3 regions of the Cellulosimicrobium sp. MI9406 genome follow, and region 2 is predicted to be linked to each of the others. Evidence: predicted binding sites of a transcription regulator. Region 2 holds the regulator's gene; each other region holds the start of a gene.

Region 1 (3,269 bases), on a different contig from region 2:
AGCACGGTGGTGCCCGGCACGAGCGCCGACGAGCGGGCCGAGGGCTGGGGCGACGAGTCAGCCCCCCGGCGCGGCGCGCCGGGCGAGAACGACGACCGCCTGCTGGGCGACGTGCCGCCCCACTACGGGCGCCACTGACGGCTCGCCGGGCGACCGGCTGAGCGGCGTCAGAGGTGCTGCGGGGGCGTCGGCCCGCCGGGCGCCGCGCCGGGGCCGCTGCCGGCCTGGGCGGCGAGGAGGTCGCGGATCTCCTGGAGCACGCGCACGTCCTCGGCCGGTGCCTCGGGCTCGGGCTCCTCGTCCTTCTTGCGTCGCTCCGCGAGCTTGTTCATCGGCAGGACGATGACGAAGTAGAGGGCGACGGCGATGATGAGGAACTGGAGGATCGCGTTGAGGACCCCGCCGACGGAGATGACCGAGGGCGGGATGTCCTTCGCCGCGTCTCCCGCGCGCAGCGTGATGTCCCACAGGCCCGTGAGGTCGGGCTTGCCGAAGATCGCCCCGATGAGGGGGTTGATGAAGTCCTCGACGATCGCCGTGACGACGCCGGAGAACGCCGCCCCGATGACGACGCCGACCGCCAGGTCGATCGCGTTGCCGCGGAGCACGAACTCCTTGAACCCTTGGAACACGCCCTTCATGTGCTGCTTCCCTCTCCTGTCGACGGGCACGCGTGGCGGCGGCGCCACCAGACGTGCACGCGCGATCCTGCCAACGGGCGCGGCGAGCGGCAACGGCTTCGCCCGGCGGGTCGGCGGTCTCGTGGTGTCGTCACGGGACCAGGACGGCCGTGACGGGGGCGTGCCCGGTCCGCGCCGCCAGCCGGACGGCCTCCTCGGGGCGCACCGCGACGAGCGTCACGACGTCGGAGCCCGACCCGCCGCTGCCGAGCAGGCCGCCGCCGTCGTCGGGCTCGGGCGCCGGCACGACGACCGCGGCGCGGGCCAGGTACGGGTCGCCCGGGGGAGCGGCCTCCGTCTGCGCGGAGTGCGTGGGCCCCGGGGCGAGGGCGGGGTCGCCCGCGGCCAGCAGGTCGACGCGGTCGCCCGGCCCGAGGAGCGCGGCGACTCCCGGGTCGAGCCGGACGGGCGCGACCACGGTCCCGTCGGGCGCCCCGGCGGCGAGCTCTCCTCCGGCGACGAGGCCGTCCTGGAGGAGCGTGCCCTCCGGCAGGGCGACGGTCGCGCGGCGTCCGACGACGTCGTCGGCCCGGACTGGTGCCCCGGCGGGCAGGAGGGAGGCCGGGACGTGGTCCACCCGCACGTCGGGTGCCGCGAGCGTGGTGCCGGGCGGCACCGCGCGGGCCGTCACGACGGCGGGAGCCGTCGGCGGAGGCGGGGGCCGCAGCGCACCGACGACGACCGACGCGGCGAGCCCGCAGCACAACGCGGCGACCACGAACCGGGACCGCCACCACAGGCCGTGCAGCAGCCGCCGCCGGGCGGCGGCGGCGCGGCCGGGGTGGGCTGACGGGCCGGGCGGGCGGGAGGAGCGAGGCATGGCGCGAAGGTAGCCGCGCGCGGCGAGCCGGTGGCCGCGGTGCGCGGCGGTCTGTGGACGACGCGGCGTGCGGCCCGCGCACCGTGAGCCGGCCGACCCGCTGTGGTCGGTCGCGCACCGGTGCGGCGCCGACGCCGGAGCCGGGGCGCGTCAGGGGCGAGAGACCCGGCGGCGCCGCGTCAGGTCAGGACGACGCGGCAGAGCTGCTCGACGCGCCGCCCGAGCTCGTGCCGCCTGACGAGGACGACCCCGCCGACGACGACGAGGACGACGCGCTGGACGTCGAGGCGGCGGGCGCCGTCGACGTCTTCCCGCCGGACCGCGAGTCCGTGCGGTAGAAGCCGGAGCCCTTGAACGTCACGCCCACGGAGGAGAACACCTTGCGCAGGCGGCCCGAGCACTCGGGGCACACCGTGAGGGCGTCGTCGCTGAACGACTGGTGGATGTCGAAGGCGTGACCGCAGGCGGTGCAGGTGTAGGCGTAGGTGGGCACGGGTTCTCCTCGTTCACGAGACGGCCGTCGAGGCGGCCACCGGCGGGTCGGGATCGGGACGGTCTCGGCCTGGTCGACGGTGTCAACACCGCCTGGCACTCGAAACTTCCGAGTGCTAATCATACGCGGACCGGCGCCCGGGCAGGGCCGGGGTAGTCTCGCATCCGTGTCTGCGCACGAACCCGCCGAGGCCCCCGCCGGTGACCCCGCCACCGGTGCCGACCCCGCGACCCCGGGCGAGGCCGCGGCCCCGCCGCGGCGCCATCGCCGGTCCACGCGCCGGCGCGTCCTGATCGGCGTGGCGGCGCTGCTCGTCGTCGCGCTCGTCGCGGGTGCCGCGTTCGTCGTGGTCACCGTCCGGCGCCCGCTCCCGCAGGCGTCCGGCGAGATCTCCGTGCCCGGCCTCGGCAGCGAGGTGACCGTGCTGCGCGACGCCCAGGGCGTGCCGCAGATCTACGCCGACACCCCCGAGGACCTCTTCCGCGCCCAGGGCTACGTCCAGGCGCAGGACCGCTTCTTCGAGATGGACTACCGCCGGCACGTCACGTCGGGGCGGCTCGCCGAGCTCGTCGGCGACAACCCGGACGCCATCGCCGCCGACACCGTGACGCGCACGTTCGGCTGGCGCCAGGTCGCGGAGGAGGAGTGGGACGTCGTCTCCCCGGAGACGAAGGCGTACCTCCAGGCGTACGCGGAGGGCGTGAACGCCTACCTGGAGGACCGCAGCCCGTCGGAGATCGCGCTCGAGTACACGGTGCTGGGGCTGCAGGTCGACGTCGCCGAGCCCGAGCCCTGGGACCCGGTCGACTCGCTCGCGTGGCTCAAGGCGATGGCCTGGGACCTGCGCGGCAACTACGACGACGAGCTCGACCGCGCGCTGGCCTACGGCACGCTCCAGGACACGGCGCGCGTCGCGGAGCTGTTCCCCGCCTACCCGTCCGAGCTCAACGCGCCGATCCTCGACCCCGGCGAGCTCGAGAACACGCAGGAGGTCGCCCTCGACCTGGGCCCGCAGGCCCGCGCCGAGTACGGCTCCGACCACCTCCAGGCCGCGCTCGAGGCCGCGGACCGCGCGCTCGGCGCCGTCCCCGTGCTCATCGGGCGCGGCGAGGGCACCGGCTCGAACTCGTGGGTCGTCTCCGGCGAGCACACGGCGTCGGGCAAGCCGATCCTCGCGAACGACCCGCACCTCGCCCTCGGGGCGCCCGGCATCTGGGCGCAGGTGGGGCTGCACTGCAACGAGGTCTCCCCGGCGTGCGGGTTCGACGTCGCGGGC
Region 2 (3,269 bases):
AGGTCGCCGCGCCCGCTGCCGTGCAGGTGCCCGACGCCGAGGTTCTTCAGCGTGACGATCTGGTTCGGCTGCGTGCCGGGGCGCAGGTCGATCTCCTGGAGCCCGTCGAGCGTCTCCAGCTCGAGCACGGTGCCGAGGGCGGCCGCCGTCATCGGCACCTGGAGGGTGCAGTGCAGGTCGTCGCCGCGGCGCACGAACGTGTCGTGGTTGCGCTCGCGGATCTCGACGTACAGGTCGCCCGCGGGGCCGCCGGCCGGGCCGACCTCGCCCTGCGCGGTGAGCTTGATGCGCGTGCCCGTGTCGACGCCCGCCGGGACGTTGACCGTGATGCTGCGGCGGCTGCGCACGCGGCCCTCGCCCGAGCACTCCGCGCACGGCTCGGGGATGACGGTGCCGAAGCCCTGGCACGCGGCGCACGGCGCGCTCGTCATGACCTGGCCGAGGAACGAGCGCGCGACGCGCTGGACCGTGCCGCGGCCGTGGCACACCTCGCACGTGCGGGGCGAGGTGCCCGGGCGGCAGCAGGTGCCGCCGCACGTGCCGCACACGACCGCCGTGTCGACCTGGAGCTCGCGCTGCGCGCCGAACGTCGCCTCGGAGAGGTCGATGTCGAGCCGCACGAGCGCGTCCTGGCCGCGGCGGGCGCGCGGGATCGGGCCCTGCTGCGCCTGGGCGCCGCCGAAGAACGTCTCGAAGATGTCCTGGAAGCCGAACCCGCCGCCCATGGGGCCGCCGCCCCCGCCGCCGGGGGCGCTGGGGTCGACGCCGAGGTCGTACTGCTGGCGTTTCTCCGGGTTGGACAGCACCTCGTAGGCGCGCGCGACGTCCTTGAAGCGGTCGCCCGCCTCCTCGCCCGCGACGTCCGGGTGCAGCTCGCGCGCGAGCTTGCGGTACGCCTTCTTGATCTGGTCCTGGCTGGCGTCACGGGCCACGCCGAGGATCTCGTAGTAGTCGCTCACACGTCACTCTCTGCTGGTGCGGGTCGTGAGGCCGGCGCGGGGCCGGTCGGGAGGGGTCGGGGGTGGTCGTCGAGCGGGCCCGCCGCGGGCGGGGAGACCGCGGGGCTCACGTGCCGAGCACCCGTGACAGGTAGCGCGCGACCGCGCGCACCGCCGCGATGGTGCCGGGGTAGTCCATGCGGGTCGGCCCGATCGAGCCGACGAGCGCGACCGTGTCACCGTCGTTACCGTAACCGGTCGTCACGACGGAGGTCTCCGCGAGGCCCTCGAGCTGGGTCTCGCGACCGATCCGGACGCTCACGCCCGACTCGGCGGCCATCTCGGTGAGCAGCCCGAGCAGGACGACCTGCTCCTCGAGCGCCTCGAGGACGGGGCGCAGCGCGTGCTCGAACCGCATGCCCGCGCGCGCGAGGTTCGCCGTGCCCGCGAGGACGAGGCGCTCCTCGCTCTCCTCTGCGAGCGTCTGGGCGACGAGGTCGCCCACCGCGCGGACGAGCGGGGCGTCGTCGGGGTGGAAGCTCTCGGTCACGGCGGCGAGACCGGGCGCGAGGTCCGTGAGGCGCTTGCCCGCGGCCGCGGCGTTGAGCCGTGCGCGCACCTCGACGAGGGTCCCCTCGTCCGGCAGGCTCGCGACCTCGAGCGTGCGCTGCTCGACGCGGCCCGTGTCCGTGATGATGACGACCAGGAGGCGCGACTCGCCGACGGGCACGAGCTCGAGGTGGCGCAGGCCCGACCGGCTCAGCGAGGGGTACTGCACGACGGCGACCTGGCCGGTGAGCTGGGCGAGAAGGCGCCCGGCGCGCGCGATGACGTCGTCGAGGTCCACGCCCTCGGACAGGAAGGTCTCGATGGCGCGCTTCTCCGGCGCGGACAGCGGCTTGACGCCCGAGAGGCGGTCCACGAAGAGCCGGTAGCCCTTGTCCGTCGGGATCCGGCCCGCGGACGTGTGCGGCTGCGCGATGTACCCGGCGTCCTCGAGGGCCGCCATGTCGTTGCGGATCGTGGCGGGCGAGACGCCGAGGCTGTGGCGCTCGGTGAGCACGCGCGACCCCACGGGCTCGCGCGTGAGGACGTAGTCCTCGACGATGGCCCGCAGCACCTCGAGCCGGCGCTCCTCGCTCACGTCCACCTCCCGCGTGCCGCACCGTCGCCGCCCGGGCGGGCGTGCGGGCGTCGGCACTCTCGACCTCCGAGTGCCAATCCTACGCGTCCGCGCGGCCCGTCCGGCGGTCCTCCGCTCGTCGCGAACGCAGGTCGAGGAGGCCGACGACGAGCGCGACCGCGACGAGGCCGATCGTCACCAGGAGCGCCCGCCCGGTCGCGTCCGCGGCCGAGTCGCCGCTCGCGAGCCCGCCGTAGTAGACGGACAGGACCACGGAGATCCCGACGGCCGACCCGATGCGCTGGCCGAGCTGCAGCATGCTGCCCGCCACCCCGGCCCGGCTCACCGGCACCTCGGACAGCGTGAGCGTCTGGTTCGGCGCGATGACCGTCCCGCTGCCCGCGCCCGCGACGAGCAGCGCGACCGCGAGCGCCGGGCCGACGGCGCCCGGGTCGTTCCCGAGCGTGCGCACGACGACCTCCGCCGCGACCACCCCCACGAGCACGAGCACGACGCCGCCGACGACGAGCTCGCGGCCCCAGCGCGCGACCCAGCGGCCCGAGAACCACGCCGACACGCCCGACGCGACCGCGAACGGCGTGCCGACGAGCCCCGCCTGGAGCGGCGTGTACCCCAGCTCGTCCTGGAGGTAGAGCGTGACGACGAGGAAGATGCCCGTGAACCCGGCGAAGTACGCGAGGCCGAGCAGCGCGCCGTTGCGGAAGGACCCGAGCCCCACGACCTGGGGGTCGAGCACGGCCTCGCCCGTGCGCCGCTGGTAGCGCCGCTCCCACCCGACGGCGGCCACCACGGCGGCCGCGGCCGGCACGAGCCACCACCAGCGCGACGCGTCGTCGCCGCGGCCCGTCGTCGTGACGAACGGCATCATCACGCCCAGGGTCGCGGCGCCGAGCAGGCCCAGCCCGACGAGGTCGAGCCGGCGCGGCGCGCGCGCCGCGCCCGACCCGGTGCGCGGCGGCCCGGGCACGAGGCGCCACGCGAAGGGCAGGAGCACGGCGACGACGGGGATGTTCACGAGGAACACCCACCGCCACCCCGTCTCCGGGCCCGCCGCGGCGATGATGAGCCCGCCCAGCAGGGGCCCGAGCGCCGTCGAGACGCCGATGGTCGCGCCGAACATGCCGAACGCGCGCCCGCGCTCGTACCCGCGGAACTGCTGCTGGATGAGACCGACGACCTGCGGGTTG
Region 3 (3,269 bases), on a different contig from region 2:
TGCTTGTCGGTGACCTTCTGCTGCGCCCAGCGCGCGAACGGGTGCGTGCCCGCGCTCATGAGCTCGACGCGCAGCGGGTCCGTCACGGCGCGCAGCTCCTCGACCGAGCGCTGCAGGTCGCGGCCGGCCTCGCCCACCGTGCGGCACACGCCGCTCACGACCTCGACCGTGTTGAGCAGGAGCTCCTGCTTGATCGACGGGTGCGGGCCGCCGTCGGCCGGGCGCACGGCGTCGAGCACGGTCTGCGCGACCTGCCGCAGGTCGCCGGAGTCGGCGTCGACGAGCGCGAGCTCCCACTCGAGCCCGACGGTCGAGCGCTCCGAGCGGGCGAAGGGGATCGCCGTGCGGCGCGGCAGGGCGCTCACCGGTGCCCGTCCTGCCCGGCGGCGGCCGGGGGAGCGGAGAGCGGCTCGACGACGAGCACCTGCTGGGAGCCGCCGACGCGCGTGAGGACGATCGTCGCGGTCGCGTCGCCCGTGAGGGCGAGCTGTCGGCGGAGCTGCTCCGGCGTGACGGCCGTGCCCCGCTTCTTGATCGTCAGACGCCCGACGCCGCGCTCGCGCAGGTAGGAGCGCAGCCGCTTGAGGCCGAACGGCATGGTGTCGAGCACGCGGTAGCCGCGCGCGAGCCCGTCCGCGAGCCCCGTCGCGTCGAGCGGCGCGGGGGAGTCGGTCGTCACGTACGCGATGGTCCGGTCGAGCAGGCGGCCGCCCAGCCCGCGCGCGGCGTGCGCGACGAGCCCCGCCCGGATCACGGCGCCGTCGGGCTCGTAGAGGTACTGCCCGACGGCGCCCACCTCGGGCACCACGTCTGCGTCGCCCGGGCGGTGGGCGATCCGGCGCGTGGTGGTGCGCGCGGTCCCGTCGGGCCCGGTCCACGACGACAGGACGAGCGCCGACCGGCCCGGTCCCTCGGGCGCCAGCGGGCCGAACCAGAGCCCGGCCTCCACGACGTCCCCGTCGACCGACACCCACTCGGTCTCGGCGTCCTCGGGCAGGCCGGCGTGCGGGATGCCCGGGCCCACCTTGATCCCGACCGCGGGCACACGCTCGCGCAGCGCCCACACCGCGTCGAGCGGCGGGGCGTAGGCCTTCGGGTCGAACACGCGCGTGCCGGCGCGGGTGCGGCGTGCCGGGTCGGCGTACACGCCCTCGATACGCTCGCCCTCCAGGTCGAGCGCGAGCCCGTCGCCGTGGCGCACCTCGGCCTCGGGGAAGTGGCGCAGATTGACGGTCGCGATCGCCGCGGTGAGCTCGTCGACGTCGGTCGCGAGCACCTCGAGCTCCGCGGCGGCGAACGCGAGCGCGTCGACGCCGATCCCGCTCGTGAGGTCCGCGACGCGCCGGATCCCCGCCTCCTGGTACCGCCGGGCGTGCAGGGCCGCGACGACGAGCCGGCTCGCCTGCTCCAGCCCCGCCTGCGTGAAGAGCATGCCGTCGGCGAACGCGCCGAGCTTGCCGTGCGCCGCGGCGCGCAGCCGGGACTGGGTGAGGGCCGCGGCGGCCAGGTCCGGGTCGACGCCCTTCGCGCGCAGCCCTGCCGCGAGCACGAGCGCCTGCTGCTCGTCGTACGGCGGGAGCGCGCCGAGCAGGGCCCAGCCCTCGGGGCTGAGCAGCTTGGTGAGCGTGGCGGCGTCCATGGCGTCGATCCTTCCACGGGGGCCGGGGACCACGCGCAGCCGGAGCCCGGTCGTCCGCAGGGCGGACGTTGGCACTCGCCTTGACCGAGTGCTAACCGGGACCTAGATTTGAGACGTGCCGCCACCGCTCGCGGAGGCGGCACCACGTGCGACCAGGCTGTCCGGCACCCGCGACGACGGCCAGCCGGTGCGCTCGACCCATCCGTTGCAGTTCTCACCGCGAAAGGGGAGGTCCGACGTGTCGGTCCCCATCAAGCCGCTCGAGGACCGGATCGTCGTGAAGGCCCTCGAGGCCGAGACCACGACCGCATCCGGCCTGGTCATCCCGGACACCGCCAAGGAGAAGCCCCAGGAGGGCGAGGTCCTGGCCGTCGGTCCGGGCCGTGTCGACGACAACGGCAACCGCGTCCCGCTCGACGTGACCGTCGGCGACAAGGTCATCTACAGCAAGTACGGCGGCACCGAGGTCAAGTACGGCGGCGAGGACTACCTCGTCCTGTCCGCGCGCGACATCCTCGCCGTGGTGGTCGGCTGACGCCGACCCGGTTCAGCAGCAGGGCCCCGCGACCGACGGTCGCGGGGCCCTGCTGCGTTCCGTGGCCGGTCGCCCCACCGGTGGTCCCACGGGTCGTGCGCACGTGCGCCCGGTACGACGTCGGACCGGGGCCGTGCAGGTCTGCTGGCGGCGCGGAGGCACCGAGGACGGTGCTCGGAGGGAGGGGTGCGTCAGCCGGTGCGGCGGGCGCCGCCCGCGAGGATGGCGGCGCGCTCGTCCTCGCTCAGGCCGCCCCACACCCCGTACGGCTCGCGCACGCGGAGCGACTGCTCGCGGCACTGCATCATCACGGGGCACGAGTGGCAGATCGCCTTCGCGGCCTCCGCTCGCCGTCGTCGCGTCGAGCCGCGCTCACCCTCGGGGTGGAAGAACAACGTGTCGTCCGCGTCGCGGCACGAACCCTGGTACTGCCATTCCCACAGCTCCATGACGGGCCCGGGGAGCCTCGAGATCTCTGCCATGCCGAACAACCTACAAGCGTTGCAAGACTTGTTCAAGTCCCCTGTGAGGAAAAAGTGAACGAGCAGGTTGAACCGCTCGTGGAGCGGTGCGAGGGGGGTCAACCGCGTCGGCCGCTCCGGGCGCGCTGACGCGATCCGGGGCGCCCGGCGCGTTTGCGCGTGCAGCGAACAAATACGCCACCGGTCTGGCGCGAAGGGTGCACGACTGTGACCTCTACGAGGTGGCGAGACGGGTGCCCGCTCGGCAGAATCGATCCATGACCTCAGTCCGGTCCGCCCCCGACCCCGAGGGAGCCCGACCGAGCATGACCTCGTCTCCCGGCCTCGCCGTCGCCGCCGTCGCGCGCCGGCTCGGCGTCGCGCCCGCGACCCTGCGCACCTGGGACCGTCGCTACGGCCTCGGCCCCTCGCAGCACCGGGCCGGCTCCCACCGGCGCTACACCGACGACGACGTCGCTCGCCTCGTCGTGATGCGCCGCCTCACGCTCGACGGCGTCGCGCCCGCCGACGCGGCCCGCGCCGCGCTCGCCGCGGACGAGGAGGAGCTCGCCGCGAACCGTGGCGCGATCTCCTTCGACGACCGCGGCGGCGACGGCGCGGGCGACCTCGACGC

What was found. The regulator HrcA, encoded in region 2, represses chaperone genes, less so after heat shock. The targets are predictions, from matches to a motif close to TTNGCACTCGNNNNNNNCGAGTGCNAA.
Region 1: a site for HrcA is predicted at 2,086-2,112, ahead of MT994_RS15675 (FmdB family zinc ribbon protein). Genes of this name have one in related genera too.
Region 3: a site for HrcA is predicted at 1,708-1,734, ahead of groES (co-chaperone GroES). Genes of this name have one in related genera too.

Annotation. Positions count from the first base shown of each region.
Region 1 is NZ_JALIZI010000008.1:111,619-114,887, reverse strand. Features, by position in the region: gene MT994_RS15690 (hypothetical protein) at 1-138, shown strand, start outside; gene mscL (large conductance mechanosensitive channel protein MscL) at 168-641, opposite strand; gene MT994_RS15680 (SAF domain-containing protein) at 772-1,500, opposite strand; gene MT994_RS15675 (FmdB family zinc ribbon protein) at 1,685-1,993, opposite strand; gene MT994_RS15670 (penicillin acylase family protein) at 2,292-3,269, shown strand, end outside.
Region 2 is NZ_JALIZI010000002.1:502,879-506,147, forward strand. Features, by position in the region: gene dnaJ (molecular chaperone DnaJ) at 1-959, opposite strand, end outside; gene hrcA (heat-inducible transcriptional repressor HrcA) at 1,066-2,082, opposite strand; gene MT994_RS05310 (MFS transporter) at 2,162-3,269, opposite strand, start outside.
Region 3 is NZ_JALIZI010000004.1:120,218-123,486, forward strand. Features, by position in the region: gene MT994_RS08750 (glutamate--cysteine ligase) at 1-365, opposite strand, end outside; gene MT994_RS08755 (SAM-dependent methyltransferase) at 362-1,639, opposite strand; gene groES (co-chaperone GroES) at 1,878-2,174, shown strand; gene MT994_RS08765 (WhiB family transcriptional regulator) at 2,366-2,656, opposite strand; gene MT994_RS08770 (MerR family transcriptional regulator) at 2,914-3,269, shown strand, end outside.